Regions from separate parts of the Polycladomyces subterraneus genome, predicted to be linked through region 3. Evidence: predicted binding sites of a transcription regulator. Region 3 holds the regulator's gene; each other region holds the start of a gene.
The links. The regulator Rex, encoded in region 3, represses fermentation and respiration genes when NADH is low (regulators of the CRP and FNR family bind a similar motif). The targets are predictions, from matches to a motif close to TTGTGAAATATTTCACAA.
Positions count from the first base shown of each region.

Region 1: NWF35_RS07625 (lactate permease LctP family transporter) is a predicted target of Rex. The motif match lies at 3,007-3,024, and genes of this name have one in related genera.
Region 2: qoxA (cytochrome aa3 quinol oxidase subunit II) is a predicted target of Rex. The motif match lies at 3,506-3,523, and genes of this name have one in related genera.
Region 4: NWF35_RS07700 (ubiquinol oxidase subunit II) is a predicted target of Rex. The motif match lies at 1,981-1,998, and genes of this name have one in related genera.

Region 1 is NZ_JANRHH010000031.1:119,022-125,248, reverse strand. It holds gene cydC (thiol reductant ABC exporter subunit CydC) at 1-187, shown strand, start outside; gene NWF35_RS07635 (cytochrome ubiquinol oxidase subunit I) at 283-1,668, shown strand; gene cydB (cytochrome d ubiquinol oxidase subunit II) at 1,712-2,725, shown strand; gene NWF35_RS07625 (lactate permease LctP family transporter) at 3,137-4,780, shown strand; gene NWF35_RS07620 (L-lactate dehydrogenase) at 4,835-5,779, shown strand; gene NWF35_RS07615 (carbon-nitrogen hydrolase family protein) at 6,113-6,227, shown strand, end outside.
Region 2 is NZ_JANRHH010000034.1:27,550-33,776, reverse strand. It holds gene NWF35_RS08290 (YebC/PmpR family DNA-binding transcriptional regulator) at 1-541, shown strand, start outside; gene NWF35_RS08285 (GNAT family N-acetyltransferase) at 534-1,088, shown strand; gene NWF35_RS08280 (polysaccharide deacetylase family protein) at 1,375-2,307, shown strand; gene NWF35_RS08275 (nitroreductase family protein) at 2,533-3,135, shown strand; gene qoxA (cytochrome aa3 quinol oxidase subunit II) at 3,557-4,474, shown strand; gene qoxB (cytochrome aa3 quinol oxidase subunit I) at 4,497-6,227, shown strand, end outside.
Region 3 is NZ_JANRHH010000041.1:1,091-7,317, forward strand. It holds gene groL (chaperonin GroEL) at 1-971, opposite strand, end outside; gene groES (co-chaperone GroES) at 1,034-1,318, opposite strand; gene tatC (twin-arginine translocase subunit TatC) at 1,654-2,418, opposite strand; gene NWF35_RS11515 (redox-sensing transcriptional repressor Rex) at 2,476-3,144, opposite strand; gene NWF35_RS11520 (molybdopterin-binding protein) at 3,263-4,264, opposite strand; gene NWF35_RS11525 (5-formyltetrahydrofolate cyclo-ligase) at 4,311-4,907, opposite strand; gene NWF35_RS11530 (ammonium transporter) at 5,275-6,227, opposite strand, start outside.
Region 4 is NZ_JANRHH010000031.1:138,291-144,517, forward strand. It holds gene adhP (alcohol dehydrogenase AdhP) at 1-480, shown strand, start outside; gene NWF35_RS07695 (aldo/keto reductase) at 611-1,648, shown strand; gene NWF35_RS07700 (ubiquinol oxidase subunit II) at 2,072-2,989, shown strand; gene qoxB (cytochrome aa3 quinol oxidase subunit I) at 3,011-4,951, shown strand; gene NWF35_RS07710 (cytochrome (ubi)quinol oxidase subunit III) at 4,965-5,582, shown strand; gene NWF35_RS07715 (cytochrome C oxidase subunit IV family protein) at 5,579-5,893, shown strand; gene NWF35_RS07720 (heme o synthase) at 5,916-6,227, shown strand, end outside.

The DNA.
Region 1 (6,227 bases), on a different contig from region 3:
TTCTGTTTTGCTCATTACCCACCGTATAAGCGGGTTGGAATCCTTTGACGAAATTCTGGTACTGAAAGATGGCCGCATTGCAGAAAGAGGGACACACATGGAATTACTTAATTTGCGCGGCATTTACCGTGCAATGTGGGAGGTTGAGAGAGACAGACTGCACGCGAATATGGAAATCAACAGATAAAACCCCTATTAATGGGATATCCTACAAATTAATTCTAGGCTCGGGTTCCACCTACCTGATATTTAAACCGATCGGTATGTGAAAGGGGAACAGGCATGTTGAATGTTTTGTTAGCCCGTTGGCAGTTTGGGATCACTACGGTCTACCACTTTCTATTCGTACCTCTCACCATCGGATTGGCTGTTCTGATTGCCTTGATGGAGACGATTTATGTTCGAACAGGCGATGAGACGTATAAACGGATGACGAAATTTTGGGGCAAAATGTTTCTTGTCAACTTCGCTCTGGGCGTGGCCACCGGAATCATGCAGGAATTCCAGTTTGGCATGAACTGGTCCGCCTATTCCCGCTTCGTCGGCGATGTATTCGGGCCGCCCCTGGCGATCGAAGCACTGGCTGCCTTCTTTCTCGAATCGACTTTCGTCGCGGTATGGCTGTTCGGATGGGATCGGTTGTCCAAACGTGTGCATCTGCTCGCAATTTGGCTTACTGCCGCCGGGGTGTCGATATCCGCACTTTGGATTTTGACAGCGAATGCCTTTATGCAGGAGCCAAGGGGCTATGTGATCCATAACGGCCGGGCGGAGATGAGCAATTTTTGGTCACTGCTTGGCAACCCCCAATTATGGGTGGAGTTTCCACATGTGTGGTTTGGTGCTCTTTCTACAGGTGCTTTCTTTATCACCGGTGTCAGTGCTTGGTATTTACTGAAAAGGCGGCACCTGAAGGAGTTTACGCGCTCTTTTCAAATCGGTATCGTCGTGGCTTTAGCCTCTAGCGTTCTGACAATTGTGCTGGGACATTCGCAGGCTCAACATTTAATGAAGTCACAACCCATGAAGATGGCAGCATCAGAAGCGCTATGGAATACCAGCCCGGAACATGCGCCTTGGTCCGTGTTCGCACTCATCGATGAAGAACATCACCGTAACACGTTGAATGTGGAAATTCCTTATTTGTTGAGTATTCTTGCCTATAATCACACCTACGGTAAGGTCGAAGGGATCAATCAGCTGCAGAAACAGTATGAACGAACATATGGTCCGGGAAATTACATTCCAAACGTTTGGGTAACGTACTGGAGTTTTCGCGTGATGGTACTGGCCGGTATATTGATGTTGTTATTGGCCCTTTATGGTGTATATCTGGTACTGAAAAACCAGTTGAGCCAGCATCCCGCCTTTTTGCGAGCGATGATTGGGGCTATATTCCTACCGCCCATCGCACACAGCACCGGATGGATCATGACGGAGATGGGCAGGCAGCCATGGGTGGTCATGGGCCTTCAGAAAACAGTTGACGGTGTTTCATCTACAGTCACCACACCCATGATATGGACGACGTTGCTCGGGTTTGGAATCCTGTATCTTGTTCTGGGGATTGTCGACGTGTATTTGTTTGTTCGCATTATCCGTCAGGGGCCGGATTTCGAGGAGGACCCGTCAGAAATGGATGCCAAACTCCCCCATCCGGCAACTTAGAAACCGGCAGATGTAACGATTATGGATAACGAGGTGAGGATCATTGATTCTTAACATCGTCTGGTTCATTCTGATTGCCATATTATTTACCGGATTTTTTGTATTGGAAGGGTTTGATTATGGCGTTGGCATTTTAACCCCTTTCCTTGGACGGACGGATGAACAGCGCCGACTGATTATCAACACGATCGGTCCGTTCTGGGATGCAAATGAGGTCTGGCTCATCACCGCAGGCGGAGCGATGTTTGCAGCTTTCCCACACTGGTACGCGACTTTATTCAGCGGGTTTTACATCGCTCTTTTCCTGCTATTGGTGGCGCTGATTGTGCGTGCAGTGGCCTTTGAGTTTCGCAGTAAAATCAATAATCCGCGATGGCGTACCACTTGGGACTGGCTCCTGTTTGTGGGAAGTGTTTTACCACCCTTTCTATGGGGTGTAGCAATCGCCAATTTCATACGTGGTGTGCCCATCGACTCCCACATGAACTATGTCGGTACTTTCTGGAGCCTCATTACGCCTTTCAGTATCATGGGTGGCTTAAGTTTGCTGCTGCTTTCAACGTTAAGCGGTGCTCTGTACATTTCCCTTCGCACAGTAGGCGAGATGCAGGCAAGGGCGCGGGAAACCGCAAGAGGAATCGGGGCGCTCACCAGTCTGGTGATGTTCTTGTTTGCCCTTATATGTTTCTATAATACTGACCTGTTCAGCAAAACCGGTATCGACCCCGGTGGAGTGCCTGTACTGGCAGCCATGACGTTATTGTCGGTGCCCTTTTTCATTTACGCCAAACGCGACGGATGGGCGTTTTTAATGACCAGCCTGACAATCGTATTCTCGTCGATCACGGTTTTTCTCCATATGTTTCCGCGCGTGATGATCAGCTCGCTCAACCCCAGCTGGAGTCTCACGATCTATAATGCCGCATCGGGGCCCTATTCGTTGCGCGTGATGACGATCATCACTGTCATTGTGTTACCTTTTGTGTTGGCGTATCAAGCTTGGACCTATTGGGTGTTTCGACATCGTCTGCGTCCAGGTGGTCACTTGGATTATTAAGATTAAGCGAATAATTGTAATTCAAGCCATCATCCAGACAAGGGGCACCTGAAAAAGGGCCCTTTTTCTTGTGCTATCCGGGTCACACCACATCAAGACAAACTCACGTGAGCAAGGTACAGACACAATTGGATGTGCCAGCGTTCCATGCACACGGACATTTTGTTCATAAAATCACATAATGACCGTTCCATCCTTTTCATCTTACCTAGCAAAAATCCCTTGAAAATAAGGGGTTTGTGCTTTTGATCGAAATATTCATTATTCTATTTCATGATTATAAGTGAAATCATTCACAAATTGTTCATCCCATTTATTTACGTTGGGGAGTATAATGAAACTGGTCAATCAATACTACATTGCAGTGAATGTACGAGCTCATCCTTCACTCTTCTTTAAGGGGTGTTCCCTATGGACATGTGGACACAAACCTATGATCCTCTTCACCAGTTATGGCTATCAGCATTCGTATCTGCCATTCCGATCATCTTCTTTGTGATATCTTTAACAATCTTACGTCTAAAAGGATATATAGCCGCTTTCTATACAACGTTCATCGCCTTCGTGATTGCCATCTTCGTTTATCGCATGCCAATTTCTATGACACTAGGTGCGGTTGGTTTTGGTTTTGGTTTTGCCTATAGTTTATGGCCAATCGCCTGGATTGTGGTTACAGCTGTTTTACTGTATAAGATCACGGTAAAAACGGGGAATTTCGATGTTATTCGATCCAGTATCATCTCGATCTCCGACGATCAACGATTACAACTATTGCTGATCGGATTTTCGTTTAACGCATTTCTGGAAGGCGCAGCAGGATTTGGGGTTCCGATTGCGATCTCTGCCGCATTGCTCGTCGAACTAGGCTTTCAACCATTGCAAGCCGCCTCGCTTTGCTTGATTGCCAACGCAGCATCTGGAGCTTTTGGGGCAATGGGGATTCCAGTCATTGTGGCCGGTCAAGTCTCCGGCATCGATAAAATCGTGTTGTCTAAAATTCTGGGGATTCAATTACCGATCATTTCCTTCCTTGTGCCGTTTTTGATGATTTGGATTTTGGATGGATTACGCGGTGTGAGAGAAGTATTTCCCGCTCTGCTCGTTGTCGGAGGATCGTATGCAGTGGCACAATACTTGACCGTCACTTTAATCGGACCTGAGTTGGCTAACATTACTTCCTCACTAATCAGTATGGGTGCTTTAACGCTGTTTTCGAAGTTCTGGAAACCAAAAAACATCTTCCATCTTAATAATGGTACACAAACTGTCCGCTCCAAGCGTGTGACAACGGGACAAATCATCAAAGCATGGTCTCCATTTTACATCCTGACGATCATGGTCAGCATCTGGAGCAGCAAAGCTTTTAAACATTTATTCGACCAAGGAGGGCCATTGGAATCTCTTGTCACCAAGATTAAAATTCCCGGACTGCATCAACATGTGTTGATTGCTCCTCCGATCGCCAAGGATCTGACGCCATATGATGCGGTTTTCAAACTGGACTGGCTGTCTTCGACAGGTACCGCGATCTTGCTCTCTGTCATCCTGACCCTTCTGTTGTTCCGCGTCAATATGCGAACAACATTACAATTGATCAAAGAAACATTGCTTGAACTGTGGAAACCCGTTGTCACCATCGGTTTCGTACTCGCTTTTGCTTATCTAGCCAACTACTCGGGCATTTCGTCCACCTTGGGCTTAGCTTTATCGAAAACCGGCAAGTTATTCCCCTTCTTCTCACCCGTTCTGGGTTGGATCGGTGTATTTCTGACGGGTTCGGTTGTCGCCAACAACGCTTTGTTTGGTCACCTGCAACTGGTGACGGCGCAACAGATTGGGGCATCGCCGGCTTTGCTCGTAGCCGCTAATACCAGTGGGGGGGTGATGGGGAAATTGCTCAGTCCACAATCGGTGGCGATCGCTACAGCAGCTGTTGGTCAATCCGGCGATGAATCCAGTTTGTTCCGCTTCACTTTGAAATATAGTTTGGCTTTCCTATTCATCACCTGTATCTTTACCTATCTGCTGGCATATATTTTCCGCTTTCTCCTGTGATTTATAGCAGGAAGCCAGCCAAATACTATATAAGAACAAAGGAGTTGTCCCCTTATGAAAGTGACGAAAGTAACCAAAATCGCTTTAATTGGAACCGGTTTTGTTGGATCGAGCTATGCATATGCGGTACTGAACCAAGGTTTGGCTAACGAATTGGTGTTAATTGACATTAACAAGAAAAAGGCGGAAGGGGACGCGATGGATCTGAATCACGCCTTGCCATTTGGTTCACCGATGCGCATCTGGGCTGGAGATTATAGCGATTGTAAAGATGCGGACCTCGTGGTGATCACCGCTGGTGCCAACCAGCAGCCTGGAGAAACCCGTCTCGATCTTGTGGATAAGAACGCGAAAATCTTTCAATCCATTATTAGCGAAGTGATGAAAAGCGGTTTTGATGGATTGTTCTTGGTTGCGACAAACCCGGTTGATATCCTATCTTATGCGACATGGAAATATTCCGGCATGCCGGCTCATCGAGTGATTGGATCGGGTACCATCCTTGATACAGCTCGCTTGCGCTATCTACTCGGTGAAGCTTATCAAGTGAATCCACAGAATGTACATGCCTATATCATCGGGGAACATGGGGATACAGAATTGCCCGTGTGGAGTCATGCCCATATTGGAACCCGTCCGATTTCGGACTATTTACGAGAAGGAAAAGGTCCAAATCAGGATGAACTGGATCAAATTTTTATCAATGTACGCGATGCAGCCTACCATATCATTGAACGAAAAGGAGCCACCTACTATGGAATTGCAATGGGACTGGCTCGTTTAACTCGCGCCATTTTAAACGATGAAAACTCAGTGTTAACTGTTTCCACGCTACTCCGTGGCGAATATGGATTAAAGGATATTTATATCGGTGTTCCAGCAGTGGTGAATCGTTCCGGCATTCGCGAAGTGATCGAGTTGAATTTGCAAGAGCAGGAACTGGAAAAACTGCATCATTCGGCACAAGTGTTAAGTCAAGTGTTGAAAAAAATATTCTAAGCACCACTTTTTATTAAGAGAATGCAGGCCCAGATGATTACTAACATCTGCTCCTGCAATGAAAGTTAGTTGATTTCATTTTGAGTACCTCCTCTGTTTTAAAGGGTCCTGTGCACATGGACACCTCGTATGTTAACAGGAGGTACTTTTTCTTTTCAAACTTCCCCATCATTCATTAACTCCTTCATAATTAAGGATAATTAGTTAAAACAAAGTACGTACTTGTTAATAAACGCTATATACCTAATAATTACTGTATCATCCACTATAACTTGTTTTCTTAGATAGAAGAAAAGCAGAGCATGACGGGAACCAGGTAAAAGGAGGAGCCATATGAAACTGAGAGTATCAGCTGTCCAATATCATCTTCATACGATCCGATCCTTTGAAGATTTCGCCAAGCAATCGGAGCATTATATCAAAACAGCCGAGGAATTCGGCGCAGAGT
Region 2 (6,227 bases), on a different contig from region 3:
GGCGACGGGCGAAAACGGGGGCAACAACTACGAACATATCGTTTACGAAGGGTACGGTCCCGGCGGCGTTGCGGTGATGGTGGAGGCCTTGTCGGACAACCGCAACAGGACTGCCGCCGACATGCGTCACATTTTTTCCAAACGGGGCGGCAACCTGGGTGAATCCGGCTGTGTGGCCTGGATGTTCGACCGCAAAGGGTTGCTGGTAATCGACCGGAGCCAAACAGACAAGGACGAGGAAGACATTTTGGCTGTGGCGTTGGAAGCCGGAGCGGAGGATTTCCAAACGACGGATCAAACCTATGAAATCACGACTGATCCGGAAAGCTTTGAAGAAGTAAAAAATGCGCTGGAAGCCGAGGGACTGTCCTTCACCACCGCCGAAGTGACGATGGTGCCGCAAAATACGGTCCAGCTGTCAGGAGAAGACGTTCCCAAAATGCTGGCCTTGATGGAAGCGTTGGAAGACCATGACGACGTGCAAAACGTCTACGCTAACTTCGACATCAGCGAAGAGGAAATGGAGAAATACAATGGTTAAACCGTTGTTCGTCGGTGAGCGAGTTCGGTTGAGCCCGCTCACCGATTCCGATTTGGATGTGATTGCACAATGGTATGCGGATGGGCAATGGATACGTATGCTGTCCGCTTTTGATGTGCCTATGACACGGGAGAGGTTGGAACAGTGGCGTGATCGTTATCAGAATCATGAGAAAAGTTTTTTGTTCGGTATCCGTACACAGGATGATGATCGGTTGGTAGGCATGGTCACACTTGAGGACATATTGTGGAATCACGGAACGGGATGGTTGTCGATCTCGATAGGGCCGGAACACCGGGGTAACGGATACGGCGTGGATGCCTTGCGGTTAATCTTAGATTTTGCGTTTGACGAATGCAACCTTCACCGCGTCCAACTGACCGTTTTCGCCTACAATCGCCCTGCTGTCGCATTGTACGAGAAACTTGGATTTCAACGGGAAGGATGTTACCGCGAATTCCTGCATCGTGATGGTCGTCGTCATGATATGTGGCTTTACGGGTTGTTGCGGAGAGAGTGGGAAAACGGCAAAAATAATATCCACTGATTTCCATATGTGATTTCACAAAAAAAAGATGGGAGAGGAAGGAAAGTAGTCAAAAACGATTATTTTCTACTATTTCAATAGAAAATCAGGCCTGTTTGCAAAATGTCGAATCGTGACGATCATGGTACAATGAAATCGTCCGTTCGTTCGATCGGTTTGGGACGGCAGGCATAACCAAAAAGGTGCGGTGACGGGAACTGCACCTTCTCTTTTTGTGTTATTGTTTTTCAATCACCTTGACAAATGAGTAGAGAGAGATTTTGGGGAGAAATGGGAGGGAGCGCATTTGCGACTGTGGACCCGTTTCGTGCTTGTGGGGTTGATGGTCATGCTGAGTGCGGGCTGTTCGGGTCAAGTGACGGCGAAACCCGCCCCGCACTCAAACACTAACCATCAACAACCAAACACGGCGCAACATCAAGCATCTGTCTCAGACACAAACCCGCAATCCAAACAACCCTCATCTTCGATAACAGAGAAACCGACTGGGGAACTGCCGGATGAAGAGCCGTTGACTGATCAAGCCCAGACCGATTCCAAGAAAAGCTCCACCCAACTGTCTGAGCAAAAATCGTCCGCCGAATCCGAGCCGTTGATCTTTTTTAAGGGATCGGGCGGAAAAAAAGCCGTGGCGCTTACCTTTGATGACGGACCGGATACATACTACACGAATCAGGTGTTAAATATCCTGAAAAAAGAAGGTGTCCACGCCACCTTTTTTGTCACCGGGAAAAATGCTCAAGCACACCCGGAGATGATCCGGCGGATTCTTCAGGAAGGACATGTGTTGGGCAACCATTCTTGGAATCACCCCGACTTGACCCGTTTAACGCCCAGTCAGGCAGTTGAGCAGATTGAACGGACCAATACGGTCATTTTCAAATTGACAGGCTTGCGAATGCTGTTGTTCCGTCCGCCGTACGGAAAGCTGAATGATCAGCTCGAACAGCGGTTTCATCAGCTGGGTTACACCATCGTCGACTGGAGTGTGGATACCCGCGACTGGGCGGGGACGCCGGCCGCCAAAATCATGCGCTATGTGCGGAACCAAACGGGGCCGGGCGGCATCATCCTGCAACACTCGGCGGGAGCACGCGGACATTTGGACAACACGATCAAAGCATTGCCGCGAATCATTCAATACCTCAAATCACACGGCTACGAAATTGTGACGGTACCCGAGTTGCTGGACAAACCGGCTTATGCCGGCATCAGATGAACACCAACACCCCATGCAACATGCATGGGGTGTTAACACCTCTGCCCCTTCAATCGTTTTTCCGCTTTAAGCCCCATTTTTTTCAGCCATCGGATCAGTTGCTCCGTTTCCCTGTCGTCAAACCCCGACATAGTCAGGTGCAGTTATACAGCTTGTTGCGATATAATGATCGTAAAATTAATGATTTCAAAAAATGAGAAAAATGCGTGAGGAGGAACATGTTGCATGACCCTCAGCGTGAAAGAAGCCATTGAAAGCCGGCGCAGTATTCGAGAGTATGAACAAAAGCCCATTCCGCGTGAAGATTTGCAGGAGATCCTCCGGTTGGCCCATTTGGCACCCAGTGCGTGGAACGTGCAACCGTGGCGCGTGATCGTCGTGACCGACCCGGAATTGAAATCACAATTGCAAGAGGCAGCTTACGGACAAAAGCAGGTCGGCTCGGCTCCCGCTGTCATTGTGGTGACCAGCGATATGGAGGATGTACTCCAACATCCCCGGGAATTCGCACACCCTAATATGCCGCCTGAAGCGGTGGACCGGTTGGAGAAGACCATTTTGGATACGTTCGGACCGCAAAGTGTAGAACAACGCGGAGCGTGGGGAGCTGCTCAAACATACATCTTTTTGGGGTTCCTGCTCATTGCGGCCAAAGGAATGGGATACGACACTTCTCCCATGCTCGGGTTTGACCCCGTCAAGGTGCGGCGGCTTCTCAACCTGGCGGATCACGTACAAATCCCTGCTTTGGTGGCGATTGGCAAAGGTGTCGAACCCGGCTATCCCCATCACCGCCATTCACTGGACCGCATCGTGACGTACCGTTAATGCCCTGATTCGATTTTCCAAGGTCGATCCTCTACGGGATCGACTTTTTTTTTTTTTATCCAATCCCGATAAATCCAGCTTCTCTTTTTCATCCTTCGTATCAAGGGCTTTTGAAGGATGGAGGTAATTTTTCCCATATATGTGACGTTTTTTTCGACAAATGGTGGCTGATTTGTTTCAGCTTGATGAAATTCGTTTGAAATCGAGCGGAAACCGAGGACTGCATGAGAAAGGATTTGATATGATTGGATGGAATCAAAATCCTTTATATCCAAAGCCCTAACATATCCTGAAACACCCTGAATTTACCGGTTATTACCGGGATAATACCGAAAGTGATCAAGCATCGGCGAAGCCATGAAATCGATTTATGTGAAATGTTGAACAATTCTTCGCTGGTGCGGGAAAGGGGATAAAGACGATGGAGCCATTTCGCAAACGTTTACGTCAATGGCTGACACTAATCGGCTTGTCGGCAGTGTTGCTGCTGGCGGGCTGCAGTCGTGAACAATATGTGGTACTGGATCCGAAAGGCCCTGTCGCGAAACAACAATATGATCTCATCGTTTGGTCGTTCGGATTAATGTTGATCATCGTTTTGGCGGTGTTTGGGATTTTTGCGTACGTGATCATCAAATATCGGGCCAAACCGGAAAACAAAGGATACGAACCGCCGGATCAGGAGGGTAGCAAACTCCTGGAGATGATCTGGACATTGATTCCCGTCGCAGTCGTCATCGCATTGGCGATTCCTACGGTGAAGGCGACATACGGCTTGGAAAAACAACCATCCAGTGACAGACCGCCGATGACGATCAAGGTGACGTCGGCGGATTGGAAATGGATTTTCCGTTATCCCAAGGAAGGAATTGAGACAGTCAACTACGTGACGATTCCTGCCGATACACCGGTTCAGTTTGAGATGGACGCGGTGGGACCAATGAACTCGTTTTGGGTTCCTTCACTGGGCGGACAGGAATATACCATGCCCGGCATGGTGATGCATCTGTGGTTGCAGGCGGATCATCCCGGTGTGTACCAAGGGAGAAGCGCCAACTTCTCCGGTAAGTATTTCACTCACATGACCTTTGACGTAGTCGCCAAGTCGCCTGCGGATTATGACAAATGGGTTCAGCAGGTGAAGAAAACCGCACCGAAACAGACGGAAGCACAGTATCTCAAACTGTTGGAGCGCGGTTTGGCGAAGAAAATGACCTTCTCTTCCTACCCCAAAATTGCCGATCAAGCGGGATTGATCGGGGACGTCAAAGGCATCAAAAATCAGATGAACCGGCCGAAAGAGCCTGTCACCGGAACGATGCACCATCACGCCCATTGAGGGAAAAGGAGGATTGGCAAGTATGGGATTTCATCTTCCCAAGAACTTTTTTGTGACCGGCGAGCCAATGATTTATGTGGCCGACGTGTTGAGCGTGCTCACCATCGCCGGGATCGTGTTCGTTCTGACCTACTATAAAAAATGGAAATGGCTGTGGGACGAATGGCTGACGACCGTCGACCACAAAAAGATCGGGATCATGTACCTCATCTCGTCGCTGTTGATGTTGTTCCGCGGCGGGATTGACGGCTTGTTAATGCGGACGCAGTTGGCTTTGCCAAATCTGCATATTCTCGACGCGGAACACTATAACCAGATATTCACCGCGCACGGGACGATCATGATCTTTTTCATGGCCATGCCGTTCATCTTCGGATTGATGAACGTGGCCGTACCGCTGCAAATCGGGGCACGCGACGTGGCGTTCCCTTACCTGAACGCCGTCAGCTTCTGGCTGTTTTTTGCCGGTTGCATGCTGTTCAACATTGCGTTCATGATCGGTGGCGCGCCGGATGCGGGTTGGACCAACTACACACCGCTGGCCGGCAGTGATCTTGCTCCCGGACCTGGTATCAACTACTATTTGCTCAGTTTGCAGATTTCCGGGATCGGGTCGCTGATGACCGGGATCAACTTCCTGGTCACCATCCTGAAAATGCGCGCGCCGGGCATGACGCTGATGCGGATGCCGATGTTTACGTGGTCCGTGTTGATCACGTCAATCATTATCATCTTCGCGTTCCCGGTGCTGACCGTAGCGTTGGCCCTGTTGACGATTGACCGGTTGTTCGGGTCGCACTTCTTCACCATTGCCGGTGGTGGAGAGCCGATGATGTGGGCCAACCTTTTCTGGATCTGGGGTCACCCGGAAGTGTATATCGTGGTTTTGCCGGCATTCGGTATTTTCTCCGAAGTGATCAGCACATTCGCCCGCAAGCGGCTGTTCGGATACGGTGCGATGGTGTACTCGATGGTCGTGATCTCGGCGGTCAGCTTCCTTACATGGGTGCACCACTTCTTCACGATGGGTGCAGGACCGGCCGTTAACTCCTTCTTCTCGATATCGACGATGGCGATCGCCATTCCGACCGGGGTGAAGGTGTTCAACTGGCTGTTTACGCTGTACAAAGGACGGATTGAATTTACGACGCCGATGCTGTGGGCGGTCGGTTTCATCCCCACGTTCCTGATCGGGGGCTTGACCGGGGTGATGCTCGCTGTGGCACCGGCGGATTACCAATATCACAACAGTTATTTCCTGATCTCCCACTTCCACTATGTATTGGTCGGGGGAACAGTTTTCGGATGTTTGGCGGGGCTGTACTATTGGTGGCCCAAAATGTTCGGCTTTAAGCTGGACGAACGGCAAGGGAAATGGGCATTTTGGCTGTTTAACATCGGGTTTAACGTCTGCTTCTTCCCTCAGTATTTCGTGGGCTTGATGGGGATGACCCGGCGGATGTACACCTATCCGGAAGGGCTTGGATGGACTCCGTACAACTTTATCTCCACGGTGGGTGCCTATATGATGGGTGTCGGGTTCCTCATCATGGTGTACAACATCTTGTACAGCGTACGCCACGGCGAACGCGATCTCACGGGCGACATCTGGAACGGACGGACGCTGGAGTGGTCGATTTCCTCGCCGGCACCGCACTACAACTTCGCTCGCATCCCGGAAGTGGATGACCTTGACGCGTGGTGGCACATGAAGCAGCGGAAACGGAAACAACCGTGGGAACTGCGACCGCTC
Region 3 (6,227 bases):
GAGACGCGGACTTGACGCGCGCGACCCAGATAGCTGATGTTGGCGGTTTTGAGATCCAGACCCAGCTCTTCGGTGATGACTTGACCACCGGTGAGCGTGGCGATGTCTCCCAACATCGCTTTACGGCGATCGCCGAAGCCAGGCGCTTTCACAGCCACAGCGGTGAAGGTGCCGCGCAATTTGTTGACTACCAGGGTCGCCAAGGCTTCACCTTCCACATCTTCGGCGATGATGAGGAGCTGCTTGCCTTGTTGCACCACTTTTTCAAGCAGCGGCAGAATGTCTTGGATGTTGGAGATTTTTTTGTCGGTAATCAGGATGTACGGCTCTTCCAGCACGGCTTCCATCTTGTCCGTGTCTGTAATCATGTACGGAGAGATGTAGCCGCGGTCGAATTGCATCCCTTCCACCACTTCCAGTTCAGTGGTGAAGCCTTTGGATTCTTCGACCGTGATCACGCCGTCTTTGCCCACTTTTTCCATCGCTTCTGCGATCAGTTGGCCCACTTCTTCATCGTTCGCGGAGATCGCGGCCACTTGCGCGATGGAGTCTCTGCCTTCGATCGGTTTCGCGATCTTTTTGATTTCTTCCACAGCAGCGGCCACAGCTTTTTCGATCCCTTTGCGCAGGATCATCGGGTTGGCGCCAGCCGCCACGTTTTTCAGACCTTCACGGATGATGGCTTGGGCCAACACGGTAGCGGTGGTCGTACCGTCACCAGCCACATCGTTGGTTTTGGTCGCCACTTCTTTTACCAGTTGGGCGCCCATATTTTCAAACGGATCTTCCAGCTCAATTTCTTTCGCGATGGTCACACCATCGTTGGTGATGAGCGGAGAACCGAATTTTTTCTCCAGTACCACGTTACGTCCTTTCGGACCCAAGGTCACTTTCACAGCGTTCGCCAGCGCGTCCACACCGCGCAACATCGCACGACGCGCATCTTCACTGAATTTGATTTCTTTCGCCATGATTCGCTTCCCCCTCCTATATGTAGGGTGGTTTTATTTCAGAAGGATGTGTTCAAGCCGGATTACTCTTCCACAATCGCCAGGATATCGTTTTCGCGCAGGATGAGATATTCTTTATCTCCCACTTTCACTTCGGTGCCCGCGTATTTGGAGAAGATGACGCGGTCGCCTTCTTTTACTTCCAGCGCGATTCTTTCGCCGTTTTCATAACGACCGGTACCCACAGCGATAACCTTACCTTCTTGCGGCTTTTCTTTCGCCGTTTCCGGCAAAACGATGCCGCTGGCCGTTTTTTCTTCTTTTTCGATCGCTTCGATCACCACGCGATCGCCCAAGGGTTTGATCATGGGAAACACCCTCCTTCACGAGCGCATTTTGTCGGGGTTTGTTAGCACTCAACCAAACTGAGTGCTAACACCAATTATAATGATATGCATATGGAACTTGTTTTGCAAGACCTCAATTGTAAAAAAATTGATGTTGGACGGGAGTGGAAGCTGCTGTGAATATCCCGATTCCGAGCACAAAAAAACGGGGTGCCGGCGTGTACTTTTGCCACGCACCCGCTGTGAGCAGACCTGGTCCATTTCTTCATACAAGAAGCGTGAAAAGTCGTCTCCCGCCCCCCACCATATCCCCGCGTGATCGGGCGGGCCGCAATCAATCGGTCGTACATTGATGGTTATGCCGACGACTCGCTGTCATCATTCTTTTCCGTTTCCATTTCCGCCTCCCGCTGCATCCGACGGTACATCCATATGCAGATGACCACACTGATCTCATACAGCACAATCATCGGCAAGGCAATTAAAATGTTGGTGACAATATCGGGCGGCGAAATCAAAGTGGAGAACACCACCAGCACCAAATAGGCAAACCGGCGGGCCTTCTGCAAAAATGCAGGTGTGATGATGGAGAGCCGCGTCAAAAACATGACCAAAATCGGCAGCTCAAAGAAAAACGCGATCGGAAAGATGATGTTGAACATAAATCGGAAATAATCATACAACCCGTATGTCTCCTGGGCCCCCAACTCTCGCGTCAAATTGGCTGAGAACCCGATCACATATGGAAAAATCACCTTGTAGGCAAAAATCAGCCCGCCGAAAAACAAAAGGATCGCAAGTGGAATATAGCTGAGTGTCACTTGGCGTTCGCGCGGACGCAAACCAGGTTCGACAAATCTCCAAATGTGATACAGCGCAACGGGCACCGTAAAGATCACCGCGATGAGAAACGCCGATCCCATGTAGATGCGGAACGCCTCACCAGGTGAAAAGATATGAAATGAGATGTTGGCGGGCACATCCTTTTTCACCCACTCGATAATCGACCCCGCGTATAGAAACCCCACAACAAGAAAGATGAAAAAGAATATCAACACCCATATGATCCGTTTGCGCAATTCGGCCAAGTGCTCCGTCAACGGCTGAGTCTGATCATCCATCGTTGGTCAAACCTTCCCTCACTGTTTTCAACCGTATGTCCACCCTGTTCTCCCACATCACAGGTGGTCTACGGATGGGGTTTCGCGATTTTCTTCTGGCGGAAACTTTTTCAGGAAATAGATCAAAGTCTGTAATTCCGTGGTCAAATCGATGTGGTGGATCCGTACATTGGGTGGCGCGGTCAGCCGAGCAGGCGTAAAGTTCAAGATCCCCCGAATGCCCGCAGCTACGATGCGGTCTGTGACTTGCTGGGCGACATTGGCCGGCACCGTCAGGATCGCTACCTCAACGTTGTGCAGTTCCTTCACTTCCGCAAAACGATCGATCGAAAAAATCGGGATGCCGTCAATCTCTTTCCCCACTTTGTTGGAATCGATATCAAATCCCGCTACGATCTTGGTATTGTGACTGCGGTAGAAATTGTACCGCAACAACGCCGTGCCCAGATTACCGACACCGATCAGGACCACGTTGGTCACTTCGTCCTGCTTGAGGAAATCCCGCAAAAACTGAAGCAGATAATTGACGTTGTACCCGTATCCCTTCTTCCCCAACTCTCCCAAATACGAAAAATCACGTCGAATGGTTGCCGGGTCGATCTGCAAGGCTTCGCTCAGCTGGGCAGAAGAAACGCGTTGCTTCCCGATGGCGTGCAACTTCTCCAAATACCGATAATACAAGGGTAACCGCTTCGCGGTGACTTGGGGAATCTTCTGATCAGCCATTTTTGCCTCCATACCCGAACGGTCTGTTGAGACCGTGTGTTTTCTTATTTGCCGATCGTGCAAATTTCACAAAGTGTTGCTATCAACATCATACAACGGAGCCATTTCGCCTGCAAGGTCAACACGCATGTAGGCCGCCGTGCCCCAATGTGATGATATCCTCCCGCGTGATTTTCTCACCTGCCAGGATACGTGGCAAAAAGACGTCAAACGAAGTGAACGGATCGTGCAACACGCATCCGGGAAGCCCCATCAGCGGAATCCCTCGGTAGTAAGCGATCAACAACATCGACCCAGGCAACATCGGGGTGCCGTAACTGACAATGTCGGCTCCCAGATCCGCGATGGCACCCGGTGTGCGATCGTCCGGGTCTACCGACATACCGCCGGTGACGAGAATTAAGTCAGCCCCCTGATCGACAAATGCCTTAATTTGTTGGGCGATCATCTCCTTGTTGTCATCGGCAAACGTCTGACCGATCACTTTGGAACCGTACCGTTCCACCTTTTCCCTTACGACCGGCCCGAAGCGATCCTGAATCCGACCGTGATACACCTCGCTTCCGGTCGTCACCACACCGACCCGGTGCGGACGGAAGGGCAACACCTCCAGCACGGGGTGTTCCTGCCGACCGGCAATCGTCTCCACTTGCTTGATTCGGCTTTCCGGCACCACCAACGGGATCACGCGGGCTGCGGCCACCTGTTGTCCCTTCCGGACCGGCGTGTGCGTTTTCAACGTGGACAGAACCACGTGTTCTACACGGTTGATCGCTGTCAACGTCGGGACATCCACCCGAAGCAATCCGTCAACCCGCGAAACGATGTCTACTTTCCCCTCCTTCGGACAAGTCAGCTCCAGCACCTCATTCGAGCGCATCGCAGCACGAGCGATCCGATGCGCCGCATCATCTTCGTGCAGTTCCCCTTCGGCCAGTTCCAATACGTATACGTGCTCTTTACCGATGTTCAGCAATTTTTCGATATCCTCTTCACGAATGGTATGTCCTTTGCGAAACAGCGGTCCCTTGAACTTACCGGGAACGACCGCCGTCAGATCATGTGCCAACACCAACCCGACCGCTTCTTGGGTCCGTACTTCTTTTAGCTTGCTCTTCATCTTCCTTCCCCTCCTGTCTATTTTAACGGTAGATCTCTCCGGGAAGTCACAGATCAGTTACATCGGCACAATACCATACCCGCTCCGCCGTGATGATGACATGCATCCGTTGATCGTGCGCTTCGGGGAACACCGTTTCCACCATTTGAAACGGATAAGCCACACCAATCCGGATCATGCCAGCTCCCGCACCTAAGAAGAACCGGTCATAATAGCCGCCCCCATAACCGAGGCGGTATCCCTGTTCATCAAATCCGACCCCCGGCACCACGGCCAAGTCCACAGCGGCGGGGATCACGCGACTGTCGGGCTTCGCTGGCGGTTCCAAGATCCCGTATGCCCCCTCGATCAACGGTGTATCAGGTTGGATCGCATACAATTCCATCGTTTTCGCTTTTGTGTCCGCTTTAGGCACCACCACGCGCTTGCCCGCTTGCCATGCAACCCGGATCGCATCCCACGTATCCACCTCTTTCCGAAAGGGGAGGTAAAAAAAGACGGTACTGGCACGTCGAAACGATTCTAGGTCCACCAAGGTTTCCGTGATGGCCCGCGACCACCGCCGCGCTTTCTCTGCGTCCAACTCCTGCCGTAATTCGAGCAATCGCGTTCGCAACCGTTTCTTTTCTTCTTTTTGATCCACGGCGTAGTGCCCCCTGTCTTTCCAACAGCATTCTTCTTGATCCATTTTTCATTATTGTATCGAAAAGAGACGTATCATGCCCTCAAAACAAAAATAGCCATTCCATTGTTCTCTGTTGGAACGACTCTTTCGATCTTCACCCTATGTGGTTGATGACGGACCAAAACAGTTCCTGAAATCAGGAGATCACTCAAGTTTGTCTGGTGAATACTATCCACATTACTTTCCCTGCTCGTTCCACATCCGCCCTTCGCCGGATTTCTTGCATGATGAGAGGTATGATTGTGCTTCGCTTTTTCACAAAAAACCTCTCAGACAGATAAGGTATGAATCTGCCTAAGAGGGTAACAAAATATCACTATGGCGCTCAGCCTCTCGACGCCAAACTACCCGATGAAGCCGACGCCCGAGCACGCACCGCACTCAGCGCCGTTTGCGACTCCTTCACCGACTCATCAGAAGCGATGCCGTGATACACCGGATCAAGACCTTGCTCCTCTTCCTCGGCGGACACCCGGATCCCCATCAGTTTATTGACTAACAAGCCCACAGCAATGGCGGATACAAACCCCCACACCGAAGCCGCTGCTGCTCCCGCCAGTTGCGCGGTTAACAGGTGGGTCTGACCGGTGGTCAGGAGCCCTTCCTTCAGGTCAAACAAGCCAACGGCGATGGTACCAAACACTCCGTTAAATCCATGAACGGCCACGGCACCCACGGGATCGTCCACCTTCAACTTATCCACCCATTCGGTGGCCAACAACACGAGCACACCGGCCATCAACCCGATCACGATGGCAGCCGTCGCGGAGACGAATGCACATCCCGCCGTAATCGCCACCAAACCGGACAGGAACCCGTTGATGGCCATTCCCGGATCGGCCGTCTTCAGGCGTATGACGCTAAACAAGGTTGCCGACGCCCCTCCGGCGGCCGCAGCGAGGAACGTATTCAGCGCAATGTCCGCCAGCCGTCCATCCATCGCGTTCAAGGTGCTGCCCGCATTAAACCCGAACCACCCGAACCACAGAATAAACCCTCCGGCAGCCGCCAACGGGATGTTGCTTGGGGAGAACCCACCTTTCTGGTCATAACGGTTGGCCCGCTGCCCCAAGATCATGGCCAACGCAAGGGCGGCAAACCCTCCCATCGCATGAATAGCCGCTGATCCGGCAAAATCTTTCATCCCCATTTTGGCCAGCCACCCGTCGGCCGACCAAATCCAGTGACCGGATATGGGATACATCAAACCACAAACGGCAACTACGATCACTATGTATGAGGAAAATTTGACCCGCTCCGCCACAGCACCGGATATGA
Region 4 (6,227 bases), on a different contig from region 3:
CACCTGGCCCTGCAATACGCCAAAGTGACAGGGGCGACGGTGGTGGCTGTCGATCTCTTCAATAAGAAGTTGCAACTGGCCAAGGAGTTGGGAGCGGACTATGTGGTCAACGCCCGGTACCAGGACCCTGTGGAAGAGATCAAAAAACTGGGCGGTGCCGATGCAGCCATCAGCGTGGCTGTCTCGCCCAAGGCCTTTGAGCAAGCTTTCCATTCCCTACGCCGCGGCGGCCGCCTCGTCCTTGTCGCGTTGCCAGCGGACAACTACATGCAGTTGCCCATTTTTGAGACCGTATTCAACGGTATCCAGGTGATTGGGTCCATCGTAGGTACCCGCACCGATCTGGAGGAAACGTTCCAATTGCATGCGGAGGGGCGGACAAAAGTCATCTATGAGACCAGACACCTTCATCAAGTGCACGAAGCCTTTGAAGAAGTAGAAAAAGCGCAAACGAAAGCACGACTGGTCTTCAAACTGTAAACACAATACAAAGCTCCAAACGGATTTTTAGCTATCGGTAAACAGGACGGTGTCGAGGTTTTCGACTGAACACACAGTATTATCCCATCGCCACCGTGCGATGTGAAGATATGAGAAGGAGGTTATTTTGATGAAATACCGCAACATGCCTGGCATCGACACATCAGTCTCCGAAGTTGGTTTCGGCGTTTGGTCCGTTGCTACACCATGGTGGGGCGTCAAAGACGATACGCTCGGCAAACGCCTGTTACGCATGGCATATGAAGATTACGGTATTACGTTTTTTGACACCGCGGACGTGTACGGTCAAGGAAAAGGAGAAACCCTCTTGGCGGAAGCGTTGGAAGGGCTTCGTGACAAAGTAGTGATCGCCACCAAATTCGGCTACGATATCTATGCCAAACGGGGCGACCGACACGGCAGACACTCCGAATTGCCCCAGCGCTGGGACGCCGCCTCGATCCGTCAATCCTGCGAAGAAAGCCTACGCCGATTGAAGACCGACGTGATCGACCTCTACCAATTGCATAACGCACGAATGGAAGCGATCCAGAGTGATGAAGTGCTTGAGACGCTGGAACGGTTGAAAGAGGAAGGAAAAATCCGCACCTATGGTGTTGCTTTGGGACCGGACCTTGGCTGGCGGGACGAAGGATTGGCCACGCTCCGTGACGAGCGGTACGTCATGGCGCAAATCATTCACAACTTGCTGGAGCAAGATCCTGCCCGAGAACTGATCCGGGAGGCCGAAAAACTGAATAAATCCTTGATTGTCCGCGTCCCGCACGCATCAGGTCTCCTCGACGGCACCTATGATCCGGACAAGCATTTCGATAAACGAGACCACCGCTCCCACAGGCCGATCGAGTGGATGAAAGCTGGTCTGGATGCGGTTCGCAGGTTGAGATTCCTGTATGAAGGAACTGACCGGACCATTGGTCAAGCAGCCATTCTCTTCTCTTTGGCGAGCCCCGCGATCAAATCCGTGCTGCCCAATATCACCAGTGAAGAGAACTTGCGCGAATTTGCGGAGGCGCCGGAGAAAACGCCGCTTACAGAAGAGGAAATGAAGATGATCGAAGTGTTGTGGGAAACTGGCATGAAAGAGCAATTGAAACAGCCGTTCTCCAATAGCAAAATCAAGCCGACACCCGTGGCGGCTCGTTAATCACCGCACCAAGAAAATTCCGGTAAATTCGGGCGGGGATCTTTCCCCGCCTGGATGTATCCCACTGTCGGCGTATAGATTGCGTCTATTTCCTTCTGCGACGGGATTCTGTTCAACGCGACATCCCTTTGAGCTGTTAAGTGACAAAAATGTAACCGCAATGTCGATATTCTGTGAACACCTCTTTTTTTGTGACATCCATCACAATTGCTTAGCCCGATAACGCTTACACTCATTTATACAGACAAAATTCAGTTTGACTATGAGATATAGCTTTGGAGTAGTTAAGTGACAAAACGATAACGAAACGCCGATATTCTGTAAACATCCTTTTGTGAAATTCATCACATTTATTTTGTCCAATGTCGCCTACACTCATTTCACAGACAAAATTTCAGTTTTGATTATGGGAGGGAGAAACCTTTGAAGAAAACGGGGATATCAAGTCGGCTAAAACAAGTTCTTTTCAGCTCTGTTCTGTTATTCCTGTTGCCAGGATGCAGTGACCGATTTGCCCTGCTTGATCCTGCTGGACCTGTAGCGCATACAGAATATCGGTTCATTGTGCTTTCAGCGATTTTAGTCTCGCTGGTAGTCATTCCCGTCCTTGGTCTCCTGATCTACATTGTGATCCGTTACCGGGATCGTCCCGGAAATCAGGCTCCTTATCGGCCCAACTGGACAGAGAGTAAAATTTTAGAAGCGATATGGTGGGGAATTCCCATACTGATCGTCGCTATTCTTGGAGTATTTACCGTTCGTGACACATACGCACTGACCCGGCCACCGACAAATCATAAGCCCATCACCATACAAGTGGTTTCGTTGGATTGGAAGTGGATGTTTCTTTATCCTGATTCGAAGATCGCCACTGTCAACTACTGTGAAATTCCCACAGGGGTACCGGTGCAATTCGTGTTAACTGCAGACGCACCCATGAACTCCTTCTGGGTTCCGCGGTTGGGCGGCCAGGTGTACACCATGCCGGGGATGGAGATGCAACTTTGGTTGCAGGCAGACCGTTCGGGGGTGTTCGAAGGGCGTGGAGCCAACTTTACCGGAAAAGGCTTTGCTCACATGAACTTTCAAGTGGTTGCGAAACCGCAGTCTGAGTTTGAGTCGTGGGTAAAAAGTGTCAAAGCATCTGCACCTGCTTTAACAAATGAAAAATACAATCAGCTCGTAAAACCAAGTGTCGTTAAACAACAATCTTATTCCTCTTACCCAACCTCGCTTTATAAAAATATCGTCAATAAAAACGGAGGGATGTATTGGCACGGGAAACATGAGCAACATCCAATGCCAATGGATGGACAACATCAAATGCCTATGGGAAATTGATGAGAAAGGTGGGAGTGGAGGATGTTCAAAAGTCTGGTTTTGTATTTGAAAAACGCTGACCCCTTGATACAGATGTCAGCGGTTGCGATCGTTTTGACTCTTATCGGTATCGTGGTCGCTCTGACGTACTACAAAAAATGGGGATGGCTGTGGCGCGAATGGATCACGACAGTCGATCATAAAAAGATCGGGATCATGTATCTGATTTGTGCCCTGTTGATGTTGTTTCGTGGCGGCGTAGATGCTCTGCTGATGCGAACCCAACTCGCTTTTCCAGGTATGAATTTTTTGGACGCACAACACTACAATGAAATCTTTACCACACACGGAACCATCATGATTTTGTTCGTGGCTATGCCTATGCTTTTTGCCATGATGAATATCGCTGTTCCGCTGCAAATCGGAGCTCGTGACGTAGCCTTTCCCTTCTTAAACGCCGTAAGTTTTTGGCTGTTTTTCTTCGGTGCATTGTTGTTTAACCTTTCCTTCGTACTGGGTGGTTCTCCTGACGCCGGGTGGGTCAGCTATCCACCGTTGGCGGAGTTGTCACACAGTCCAGGACCGGGGATCAATTATTATGTTCTTTCCCTTCAAATATCCGGGATTGGAAGCATCGCAACAGGTATCAACTTTATTGTCACGATCCTGAAAATGCGTGCACCCGGTATGACGCTGATGAGGATGCCGTTATTTACTTGGTCCGTCCTTGCATCCTGTATTGTGATTATCTTTGCCTTTCCCGCTTTGACAGTCGCACTGGCACTCTTGGGACTGGATCGCATTGCCGGAACCCATTTCTTTACGATGTTGCATGGCGGGAATCCCATGATGTACGTCAACCTCTTCTGGATTTGGGGACACCCGGAAGTTTATATTGCCATCCTTCCTGTGTACGGTATTTTCTCTGAAATTGTCAGCACATTTAGCAAGAAATACATTTTCGGTTACAAGTCCATGGTCATTTCACTCATGCTGATCAGTGTCATCGGCTATTTTGTCTGGGTACACCATTTCTTCACGATGGGTGCGGGTCCGGGCGTCAACAGTTTCTTTGCGGTGGCTTCGATGGCTGTCGGCATCCCTACAGGTGTCAAGGTTTTCAACTGGCTGTTCACGATGTTCAGAGGCCGGATCCGACTCACATTACCGATGCTTTGGACGCTAGCCTTTATCCCCTGTTTTGCCATCGGTGGAGCGACCGGGGTCATGCTTGCGGCGGCTCCTGGAGATTACCAGTTTCACAATAGTTACGTTGTCATCGCCCACTTCCATCAGACATTGATCGGAGGGGCGGTATTTGGGTTGCTTGCAGGGATGTATTACTGGTGGCCGAAAATGTTTGGCTTTAAATTGAACGAAACCCTCGGCAAATGGGCGTTCTGGTTCTTCAACATTGGATTTTACGTTTGTTTCATGCCGCAATACGCGCTGGGGCTCATGGGAATGACCCGACGTGTGTACACGTATCCCGCTGCAACAGGGTGGGGGACACTCAACTTTGTTTCAACCATTGGTGCGTATTTGATGGGTATCGGGTTTCTCTTTATCGTGGTTCAAGTCCTTTACAGTATTCGTTACGGGGAACGCGATATGACGGGGGACCCATGGGATGGCCGCACTTTGGAATGGTCCCTGCCATCGCCCGTCCCGTATTACAATTTTGCCCAAATCCCCACAGTAAATGGGCGGGATGCCTGGTGGGAGATGAAACAACAACGAAAAGAATACAGCCTTTCATCGACAAAAGAGTTGAAACCCATTCACATGCCGAACAATTCATCTCTGCCTTTCTTTATGGGGTTGGCGTTCTTTGTCGCCGGATTCGGTTTGGTCTTTAACCAATTCATGATCGCTACAGTCGGGCTGATCGGTGTGGTGGTGTGCATGCTGTGGCGTTCGCTTGAAAAAGATACGGGCCACTGGATTTCCGTTGACGAAATTAAGCAAATGGAAGCGTCATAAAGGGGGTTGTAATATGGTTGAAGCAACCGGAAGCCCGATCTCCAATCAGCAGTCATTCGAACATGGAATGGAAGAAGAAGAAAAACATATCCTTGGTTTCTGGATTTTCCTGGCGACGGATCTTGTGCTGTTTGCTTGTCTGTTTGCCACCTATCTCGTACTGCGCACGCATACGGATGGGGGGCCGACGGAGGCGCAGCTGTTTGACATTCCGATGTTTACGCTTGAAACCTTTATCTTGTTAACCAGCAGTTTTACCTGTGGACTGGCTGTGCGTGAAATGCGCAATGGCCATTTAGGACGACTCATGGGGTGGCTGGCTGTGACCATCTTGCTCGGTCTCGCGTTTGTCGGGATCGAGGTCAATGAATTTCTATCCTATTCGTTGGAAGGGGCAACGATGCAGCGCAGTGCGTTCCTGTCCGGGTTCTTCACTCTGGTGGGCACACACGGTCTTCATGTGTCCCTGGGGATCGTCTGGATGATCTCTGTCGGGATCCAGCTGATGCGTGACCGGATCCAACCCACGACAGCCCGGAAATTATTCAACGCTGGATTGTATTGGCACTTCCTGGATGTGGTATGGGTAATGATCTATACGGTCGTTTATCTCATGGGGGTGATGAAATGATGAACAAAGAACATTTATCAAAGAAGTCTTTTCCTTGGGCGCATGTGATCGGTTATGTCGGATCCATTGTGCTGACGGTTTTGGCGCTGTGGTTCACTGTGAAAGCTCCCTTGTCCCAAGGGAGCATCATTACCATCTTATTGGCACTGGCCATCCTTCAGATCCTGATACAATTGATCTTCTTTATGCATATCACAGAAAGCCGCGGGCCGGCTTATCATTCCATTGCGATCGCACTCGGGTTTTTGTTCACGTTTGCCGTTGTTGCCGGATCATTATGGGTCATGACTTTTAATTCCCAGGTTCAATGATCCCCAGTGAGGAGTGGGAAAGATGTCGGCTCCGTTGTTGGATTCTATTCAATCACAGCAACGAACCTTTTTGATAGCGATGGAGAAATTCAAAGCATACCTTGCGCTCACCAAACTGCGAATCGCGATCTTCATGATTTTTACGGCGATCTGCGCAGCAATCGTTGCCAAAGGAGAATTGCCCGATGTTTGGACAATGGCCGCAATGGCGATCGGTCTGGCCCTGTCCGCCGCAGGGGCGTCGGCGATTAACATGTGGTACGACCGTGACATCGACAAAATCATGAAGCGAACGATAGGTCGACCGCTTCCGAACGGACAACTCCGGCTGCAA